3 regions of the Labrys sp. 22185 genome follow, and region 3 is predicted to be linked to each of the others. Evidence: riboswitches for the same ligand, from Rfam matches in the RefSeq annotation. Region 3 holds a riboswitch; each other region holds the start of a gene.

Region 1 (3,269 bases), on a different contig from region 3:
GCGGCGGTCGTCACCCGTGTTCTTGCGCAGATCGAGGAACTCCTCGATGTCGACATGCCAGGTCTCCAGATAGGCGCAGACCGCGCCCTTGCGCTTGCCGCCCTGGTTGACGGCGATGGCGGTATCGTTGGCGACCTTGAGGAAGGGCACCACGCCCTGGCTTTCGCCATTGGTGCCTTTGATATGGGCGCCGAGCCCACGCACATTGCTCCAGTCATTACCGAGGCCACCGGAATATTTGGCGAGCAGCGCGTTGTCCTTCACCGCCTTGAAGATGCCTTCGAGGTCGTCGGACACGGTGGTCAGGAAGCAGGAGGAGAGCTGGGCGCGCAGCGTTCCGGAATTGAACAGGGTGGGCGTCGAGGCCATGAAGTCGAAGGAGGACAGAAGATCGTAAAACTCGATGGCGCGGGCTTCCCGGTCGATTTCGCGTAGGGCCAGGCCCATGGCCACGCGCATGAAGAAGGCCTGTGGCAGCTCGAAACGCGTGCCGCGCACATGCAGGAAATAGCGGTCATAGAGCGTCTGCAGGCCGAGATAGTCGAACTGCAAGTCGCGCTCGGGCTTGAGGGAGGCTGCAAGGCGGGCGAGGTCGAAGCGACCGAGTTCCGGATCGAGCAGTTCGTTGGCGATGCCGACACGGACATAATCGTGGAAATATTCGGCGTAGCGGCTCGCCATCTCGGCCTGCGTCGCCTGGTCGGGACGGCCCGCGACGAAGGTGAGGGCTTCGCGGCGCAGCTTGTCATTGAGCAGCCGGGCGCTGACCTTGGCATAATCGGGTTCGGTCTCGATCAGGGTGCGGGCGGCGAGGATCGGCGCCAGCGCCAGTTCGTCCTGGCTGATGCCGTCATAGAGGTTGCGCTGCGTCTCGTTCAGCACCGTTTCGGCGTTGGTGTCGGCAAGGCCTGCACAGGCTTCGAGCACCAGGGCGGCGAGGCGCGCGTGGTCGAGCGGCAGCAGGGAACCCTCCGCCGTCTTCATGCGCAAAGCAGGGGTAGTGCCGGCCTGTGCCTCCGCCTTGGCGGCGCGCTCCAGGGCTCGTTCCTGGGCGTGCTGTTCGCGATAGAGCACATAGGCGCGCGCCACCTTGTGGTGCTCGCCGCGCATCAAAGCGAGTTCCACCTGGTCCTGGATATCCTCGATATGGAAGGTTCGGCCTATATCGGCGCGGCGGGTCAGGCCGGCGACGATCTGGGCGGTGAGGTCGGCGACGATGTCATGTACCCGGCGCGAGGCGGCGGCCGAATGGCCTTCGACGGCGAGAAAGGCCTTGGTCAGGGCCACCGTGATCTTCGAGGCATCGAAAGGCGTGACGCTGCCATTGCGGCGGATGACCTGGTAGCCCGGTTCCGAGGCCGGCTTCGCCCTGTCGGCGCTGGCAGCGAGAAAAGGCGTCTTTGTGGTCGTAGCAGTTTCGAGATCAAGAGACATTCGGCAAACCCCAATATGTTGGAGGCTTGGGCCGAGGAGCGCATTCCGCGCCGACGCAGGATGATGCGCCGCGAGCAAGGCGATCCGTCGGGGCACCCCGCCCGAGGAAACGATACGCATCCACAGGCAGGTCTCCTGGCTCGCGGGTCGTTGCGGACTGCCTGCCTTCCCGGGGAGGGCGGGGTAAACCCACCTCTCGGCCAGTGGCCAATCGACAGCCGCTCTCCGCTTACAGTTGCGGGGGCAGCCCCGGCTTTGCCCTAAGGCCTACCGGATTCCCTCTTAGCGCCGGAAGCGAATCCGACGACCTGTGAATACCGTATCTAGTATGCTTTGGTGTCTATGTGTCAATAGATGGTGTGTATCGCCCTTTTGTTCAATGGGGACAGAGGATGCCGGGGCACAAAATTCGTGCCCCGGCATACTTTTTCAGGCGGATGTCGCCACTCTCGCCGGAGCGATCTCTTCACGAAGTATACGGGCGGCGGCAACCATGTTGACGAGGGCGGGGCGGACCTCGTCCCAGCTTCGGGTTTTCAGGCCGCAATCGGGGTTGACCCAGAGCTGGTCGCCGGCGATCCGCTCCCGCGCCTTGGCAAGAAGGTCGCGCATTTCAGCCACGGTGGGGCAGCGGGGAGAGTGGATGTCATAGACGCCGGGCCCGATCTCGTTGGGGTAGCGATAGGCCCGGAATGCATCGAGCAGCTCCATTCTGGACCGATCAGTCTCGATCGAGATCACGTCCGCGTCCAGGCCGCCAATGGCATGGATGATGTCGTTGAATTCCGAATAGCACATATGGGTATGGATCTGCGTGGCATCGTCGACCCCCGAGGCGGCGAGACGGAAACAGGCGACGGCCCAGGCGAGATAGGCCTCCTTTTCGGCGTGCCTGAGCGGCAGGCCTTCGCGAATGGCCGGCTCGTCGATCTGGATGATGCGGATACCGGCCCGTTCCAGATCGCCGACCTCGTCGCGCAAGGCGAGGGCGATCTGCCGGCAGACCTGCTCGCGCTCGAGGTCGTCCCGCACGAAGGACCATTGCAGCATGGTGACCGGTCCGGTCAGCATGCCCTTGACCGGGCGCTTGGTCAGGGATTGTGCGAAGCGTGCCCATTCCACCGTCATGGCCCTGGGACGCGAGACATCGCCATAGATGATCGGCGGGCGCACGCAGCGCGAGCCATAGCTCTGGACCCAGCCATGCTTGGTGAAGGCGTAGCCGGCCAGTTGCTCGCCGAAATACTGCACCATGTCGTTGCGTTCGAATTCGCCATGCACCAGCACGTCGAGGCCGATCTTCTCCTGCCAGGCGATTGCCTGCCTGGTCTCCTCGCGCAGGAAGTCGTAATAATCGGCATCGCCGATCAGGCCCTTGGCATGGTCGGCGCGCGCTTTGCGCACGGCGCCGGTCTGCGGGAAGGAGCCGATGGTCGTGGTGGGGAAGGGCGGCAGACCGAGCCACTCCTGGGCCCGGCGACGCAGCGGATAGGGATGTTGCCGCTCGCCCATGGCCGGTGTGAGCTCGGCCATTCGGGCGGCGACGCCAGTATCGTGTATACGGGCGGATACGCGGCGGGCCGCAGCTGTTGCGTCCGATTGGGCGAGCTCATCAGCGACGGCCCGCCGCCCGTCGACCAGGGCTGTCGACAAGGTTTTCAGCTCGCCGATCTTCTGGACGGCGAAGGCCAGCCAGCTGCGGAGTTCGGGATCGAACGCGCTCTCGGCCTCGATATCGTAGGGAACGTGGAGCAGGGAACAGCTCGGGGCGAGGACGACGCGGTTGGGCCTGAGGGCTGCAACTGCCGGCTCGATGCGATCCAGCAAGGCGGTCA
Region 2 (3,269 bases), on a different contig from region 3:
CTTGCCAAGGCCAATGGCGTCGATGGCGACGACGGACTGGGCATGACCCTGTTCGGCACCAGCAAGCGCGACACCGATGCCATCGCCGACCTGATCAGCCTGGTGCACACCATAGACTGGCCGGTGTCCGACAAGGCGATGTGGCTGGAGGTACGCGGTCATTTCAAGACGGTAATCCGGCTCAATCGCGAGACCTGGGCGCTGATCGCCAAGGAAACCGACGACGACCACGAATGGCTTCCCGGCCCACGGCAAAAGAGCGGCGTGCTCCCCTCCCTCGAAGTGACGCAGGAGCGCATCGACTCGTGGCTCGCGCTGCTCGGGCAGGTCGACGAGGTGCTGGACGGTAAGCTCTTGATGCCGCATTGGCGCTTCGCCAAGGGCATCAATCTCGCCAGGGTGTTCGAGCAGCCCGGCAACTTCGACCTGGTGCTGTGGATCACCGGCCCGGGGGCCCTCCCCTTCCTCGACAATGGCAAGGTGATGGATGCCGAGGCCTGGGGACAGGCCACGCGCATCTTCGGCGGCGACGTCGCGAGCTACGCCTTCTATTTCAATTGAGCGAGCGCCCGGCTGCGGCATCCGGCGCGAGCAGGTGCCGCTTCAGGCGAACGATCGCCTCGCGCTGCAAATCGCTGGCCTCGCCATAGGCATTGGCGACCTCGGTCAGCATGTCGATGAGCTGCTGGCGCTCGGGCAAAGACAGGCGGGCGCGGAAAAGCGGCACCAATTCTTCGGCAACCGGCGTGAACACCCGGCCGCGATCCGTCAATTGCAAGGCCTGCTCATAGATACGCTCGCGGTCGCCGATCCCGAGCGGGTCGCTCATCAGGGCGAGGATGGTGTCCCGTTCGGCCCGGGTCAGCAACCCATTGGTGCGGACGAGCTGGATCATCAGGACGACGGCAGCGAGCCTGGGATCATCGATGGCCTTGAGCGAGACACGCTCCAGCGCCTGAGGCCGGACCGTGTCGGCGCCCCGGTCGAGCGGGAGGGGAACCACCTTCGGCACGGCCTCGAGCCGGCGTGCTGCCGCCGGCTTGCGGGCCTTGCCGCGCAACAGCCAGAACAGGCCGACGACGGCGGCCACAAACGCTCCGATCAGGATCGCCCTCGGCCCCTCCAGCAAGACCAGGCTGGTGATCAGCAAAGCAATGATCCAGATCGCATTCTTACGCAGGAAATCCATCGGCCGTCTCATCCGATCGGGACAGTGCGCATCCTGCGCCAGCCATCCTATGAACCTGCATCTCCCATAGCGGCCCGCATGGCGGCGAGCAAGGGATGGCCGGGCTGCCGGCCGTCCCAGCCGTCGAAGCTCAGCACAGCCTCCGGCGGCAGGCGCTGGCGCCAGCCCTTCACCTCCAATTCGGGTCGGGCATAGGCTTCGTGCACATAGCCCAGGCACAGATAGGCAACCGGAACCACCCGCTCGGGAATGCCCAGCGCCTCACGCAGGCGCGCCGGATCGACGATACTGACCCAGCCGACCCCGACCCCCTCGGCCCGTGCAGCCAGCCAGATATTCTGCACCGCGCAGACGGTGGAATAACGGTCCATCGCCATGTCATGGGTGCGGCCAAGCACCACCGGGCCGGCGCGGTCGGGATCGCAGGTGATGCATAGATTGACCGGCGCATCGATGATGCCTTCCAGCTTCAGCGCGCGATATTGCGCCTGCTTTTCAGGCGGGAACATTGCCACGGCCTCGGCATTGGCTTCCTCGAAGAGAGCCTGCACCTTGCGCCGGGTTTCGGGGCAGCGCAGCACGAGAAAACTCCAGGGCTGCATGAAGCCGACCGAGGGCGCGTGATGCCCGGCCGTGAGGATGCGGGCGAGGACATCATCAGGCACAGGCTGCGGGCTGAACTGGCTGCGAACGTCCCGCCGGGTGAAGATAGCGCGATAGACGGCTTCACGTTCGGCCGGCGAGAACGGCCCCGAGGGCGCGAGCGCCTCGTTGGATGGGTCCATCGTCATTCCCCTTGCGATGGCAATCGCCGCGCCGTCCGCGCACGCCGATCTATCGCCTCCGGCCGGTCTTCTGACTCGGGATCCACCCACCCGGACGCCTTCCCCGCAGAGCGAGTGGCTGAAACCTGCCCGGATAGTCCCCCTTACAGCGTTGGGCACGTCGCGGCCTCAAACCGCATTCCCGATTCTCCCGCAAGCGGGCACCGAAGGTCTTACGGATGTAGCATGGGAGACGCCGGCTGCCCAGCCGTGCGGGACGGCCATACCGGTCGACGGGCGGCAAAGTGGACAGGGCACGGGCTTGTGGCCTAGAATCGCCAGCCAGGCCCTCGGGCGATAGGCATCCTGGCAATCTCTGAATGAACAAAATCGATCTCAAACGGCGCGCCGGCGATCAGCCCGATCCCCTGGAACAGGCCAATCCCGTGCGGCTCGGCACCCGCCTTCGCCTGGCCCGGCAGACGAGGGGCTTGACGCTAAAGGCCCTGGCCACGGCCGCGGAGTGCTCGGAAAGCCTGCTGTCCAAGATCGAGAACGGCAAGGCCTCCCCCTCCCTGCCCATGCTGCATCGCCTGGTCGAGGTGCTCGGTACCAATATCGGCTGGATGTTCGAGGAATCAGACAGCGAGGAGGGCATCGTCTTTCGCGCCGGCACGCGCCCGCTGATCTCGCTGGACCCGCTCCGGCGCGGCGAAGGCATTTCGCTGGAACGGGTGATCCCCTATTCGCCCGGCCATCTTCTCCAGTGCAACATCCACCATATCGAAGCCGGCGGCGAGAGCGCCGGGCCGATCCAGCACCAGGGCGAGGAAGTCGGCTATGTGCTGGCCGGAACCGTGGAGCTGATGGTCGGCGAGCGCACCTTCAAGCTCTCCGTCGGCGATACGTTCGTGTTCAAGTCCGAACTGCCGCACTGGTATCGCAACACCGGAACCGAGCGCGCCAGCATCTTCTGGGTCAACACGCCCGCCACCTTCTGAGGAAACCTCGAGGAGCCAATAAAACACCTCTGCCATTCCCGGCGCCGCCGAAGGCGGCGGGAAGAGAATCCAGGGGCAAAAATGGAGCCCCTGGCCCTGGATCCCCTTCCCGGGGCCTTTGGTCCCGCCGGGGATGACATAAGCACTTCTTCTCCAGGCTCTGTGCCGTCGGCTTTTCAAGAATCCCTCAAACCATCATTCAAGTAACTTGACATGAATTCAAGTCTCTTGAATGATGCGGATGTCAGAACTGAGAATGAGCCCGGCACGGGCCATCCATGAAGGGAATTGAAATGCGGCTTTCAAAATATCTCG
Region 3 (3,269 bases):
GTCGAGGCCGATGCCGCGCGCCACCTCCTGCACGTTGGCACCGGCCTTCTCGCACAGATCCGCGATTTCGTTGATGAAGGTGACCTTGGTCGCCAGGAAGGCGTTGGCGGCATATTTGATCAGTTCGGAGGTGCGCCGGGCCGTGAACAGCAGCGGCCCCTGGTTGAGATGGAGCGGGCGATAGACCTCGGCCATCACCTCCTTGGCCCGTTCGTCCTCGGTGCCGACCACGATGCGGTCGGGGCGCTTGAAATCCTCGATCGCCGCCCCTTCGCGTAGGAATTCGGGGTTTGAGACCACGCGGACATCGGCGTCGGGCCGGACCTCGCGGATCAGCCGCTCGACCTCGTCCCCAGTGCCGACCGGCACGGTCGACTTGGTCACCACCACCGTGAAGCCCTCGACCGCCGCGGCGATCTCGCGTACCGCGCCATAGACATAGGACAGGTCCGCATGGCCGTCGCCGCGGCGCGAGGGCGTGCCGACGGCCAGGAACACCACGGCTGCATCGCGCACGGCGGGGGCGAGCTCGGTGGTGAAGGACAGGCGCTTCTCGCGCACATTGCGCGCCACCAGATCCTCCAGGCCCGGCTCGTAGATCGGCATGCGGCCGGCCAGCAGGCCCTCGATCTTGGCCGGATCCTTGTCGACGCAGGTGACGACATGGCCGAAATCGGCGAGGCACGCCCCCGTCACCAGGCCGACATAACCCGTACCGATCATTGCAACGCGCATGACATCAATCCTGTTTGGGCGACTAACCCGTCAGAGGCGTGTCTACAAAAGGCCCGGCGACATGCCAATGACGAAAAAGGAAAAGCAGCACTGCGGGAAGGCCCAGCCGGAGCGCCTCTATGTCTCCAGCCGCAGCGACCAGCCGCGGGCAGAAGGCCTGAGATCGGCGCGCGCCAGCGGAGCGGCCTCGATGCGCCAGAAGGAACGAGGCTCGCTGCCGAGGGCATGAATGATCGCCGCGCGCAACACCGAGGCATGGGTAACGGCCAGCGTGAAGCCCTCGAACCGCTCGCCATCGAGCCAGGCGCCGACCCGCGCGATCAGGGCCGCAATGCTCTCTCCGCCATGCGGGCAGGCCTGCGGATCGGTCAGCCACGCCCCAAGCGCTTCGGGCTCGGCGGCGGCCACCGCCTCCAGGCCAAGCCCCGACCAGCGGCCATGGTCGCATTCGCGCAGTGCCTCGTTGATCTCGGGTTCGAAGCCGAGGGCCTGCGCCGTCTGGCGGGCCCTGAGCGCCGGACTGCTCAGGATGCGGGTCGCCTTGGCAAAACGCCACTGCAGGTCCCGGGCCGCCTGTGCCCCCCTTGCGTCGAGCGCCTCGTCGAGCGGAAACCCCGCCGCACGCAGTGTGGGCGTCGCGCCATGGCACAGCAGGGTCAGGCGTGGCGTCATGAAGGCATTTCCCCAAGATAAAGTCGCTTCCGGAATATTGACATATCCGTGACTTGGGCTCTTATGGAAGAGCTTTGCCAAGGGTGGGAAGCCGGTGGAATTCCGGCACGGTCGCGCCACTGTGAACGGCGGCGCTGCGGCGTCAATCCGGAAGTCAGACCTCTTCCAAGGCAGCATGACTCGTAACGGGACGCGTAATCCCAAGGAGCTTTTCATGACCACCGCAACTCTGGCACCCGTCGCCCAGCAGCCGATCGCCATCCCGGTCCGCGAGATCCTGCCCTGGGCGCTCTTCACCGTGCTCCTGGCCGTGCTCGCCATCTATTTCGTCGGCGCCGAACAGGGCGCAACCTCGCTTATTCCCGGCGTCTACATCCACGAATTCGTGCATGACGCTCGCCATCTGCTCGGCTTCCCCTGCCACTAGGGCGCTTGGACACACGACATGGTTAGATCGCTTTTGATCCGGGGGATGCTGATCGGCATCCTGGCCGGACTGTTTGCGTCTGGCTTCGCCTGGGTGTTCGGTGAACCCCAGGTCGACGCAGCCATCGCTTTCGAGGAAAGCCACGCATCCGAGCCGGCGCCCGCTCCGACAGCTGCGCCGGCTCCCGGCGCTGCGCAGACGACCGCAGCCCATGAACACGAGGAAGAGCCGGTCAGCCGGCCGGTCCAGGCCAGCTACGGGCTCGTCACAGGCATGGTCGTCTATGGCGCAGCGCTCGGCGGCATCTTCGCCCTGATCTTTGCCTTCGCGCAGGGCCGGATCGGCAGCCTCAGCCCGCGCGCAACCGCCGGATTGATCGCCGTCATCGGCTTTGCCGCCATCATGGTGGTGCCGCAGATTAAATATCCCGCCAATCCACCGGCCGTCGGCAATCCCGACACGATCGGCCTGCGCACCGCCTTCTATTTCGGCTTGATCCTGCTGTCCCTCGTGACGATGGCGGCGGCGCTGGGCACCGCGAACCGGCTCGCCGCCAGCCTCGGCCGCTGGAACGCCAACCTCGTGGGGGCGGCAGCCTATCTGGTGGTGATGGTGGTGGCCATGCAGATCTTGCCAACGGTCAACGACATCCCGGCTGATTTTTCGGCCACGGTGTTGTGGAAGTTCCGTATCGCCTCACTCGGCATCCATGCCGTGCTGTGGGCGACGCTGGGGATCGCCTTCGGCATTGCAGCACAGAAACTGCTGCAGGCCCCCGCTCGCCGCTGAAAAGAGGCCGGTCAACCGCGTCAAACGTCGCATTTTTACAACACTGGCCCGATTTCAGGCCGGTTTTCAAAATTTATTTCATTTCGCACTTGCGAAATGAACCGATGAGGATCACTTTAGGGGCGTGGCGGATGCGCCTTTGCGCTCCCCCACTGCCCTCCTTGGGCGTTTCCTCCCTAAGACTTGGGCCGCCATTTGGGCGGCCTCTTTCTTTTTCGGGTCAGCGGACCCCATATTTCAAATTCTGCAGCGGCATTTCGCCTTGATTAACCCCAGGGCAAAGCGTGCTCAGCTATGAACGCTTGGTTGCTCTCGCTTTCTGGTTCCAAGCCATTCCCATGGATTGGCTGAAGCGTTTTTGCGATTTGATGTGCTTCGTTCAAGTTACAAAACGCTCTTGCGTCCAAGCTCGCGCTTGCCCATTTGTGTTCACCCTCGCATAGTGTGTCATTATGGATCTGGACTCGCCCTTGTTTGATCGCATCCGGGTGCGCCCAAGGGCCGAAGAGGTCCAGCCGGCGAGCGTACGGCTATGCGAACATGCCGGTTGTCGGAACGCCGGCGAATTTCGCGCGCCCAAGGGGCGCAACCGCGAAGGCCAGTTCTGGCATTTTTGCCTGGAACATGTGCGCGACTACAACAAGAC

The links. Region 3 has a riboswitch for cobalamin ahead of ACTJKX_RS11570 (CbtB domain-containing protein). Riboswitches for the same ligand answer to the same signal wherever they lie in the genome.
Region 1: another riboswitch for cobalamin. It lies ahead of ACTJKX_RS17965 (ribonucleoside-diphosphate reductase subunit alpha); the one in region 3 lies ahead of ACTJKX_RS11570 (CbtB domain-containing protein).
Region 2: another riboswitch for cobalamin. It lies ahead of bluB (5,6-dimethylbenzimidazole synthase); the one in region 3 lies ahead of ACTJKX_RS11570 (CbtB domain-containing protein).

The regions. Positions count from the first base shown of each region.
Region 1 is NZ_JBQEPH010000008.1:226,826-230,094, reverse strand. It holds gene ACTJKX_RS17965 (ribonucleoside-diphosphate reductase subunit alpha) at 1-1,434, opposite strand, end outside; cobalamin riboswitch at 1,543-1,761, opposite strand; gene metE (5-methyltetrahydropteroyltriglutamate--homocysteine S-methyltransferase) at 1,864-3,269, opposite strand, start outside.
Region 2 is NZ_JBQEPH010000001.1:45,471-48,739, reverse strand. It holds gene ACTJKX_RS00240 (hypothetical protein) at 1-561, shown strand, start outside; gene ACTJKX_RS00235 (TerB family tellurite resistance protein) at 554-1,189, opposite strand; gene bluB (5,6-dimethylbenzimidazole synthase) at 1,237-1,974, opposite strand; cobalamin riboswitch at 2,018-2,197, opposite strand; gene ACTJKX_RS00225 (cupin domain-containing protein) at 2,334-2,954, shown strand; gene ACTJKX_RS00220 (ABC transporter substrate-binding protein) at 3,248-3,269, shown strand, end outside.
Region 3 is NZ_JBQEPH010000004.1:344,178-347,446, reverse strand. It holds gene ACTJKX_RS11580 (UDP-glucose dehydrogenase family protein) at 1-735, opposite strand, end outside; gene ACTJKX_RS11575 (histidine phosphatase family protein) at 853-1,407, opposite strand; cobalamin riboswitch at 1,445-1,591, shown strand; gene ACTJKX_RS11570 (CbtB domain-containing protein) at 1,622-1,834, shown strand; gene ACTJKX_RS11565 (CbtA family protein) at 1,853-2,623, shown strand; gene ACTJKX_RS11560 (J domain-containing protein) at 3,094-3,269, shown strand, end outside.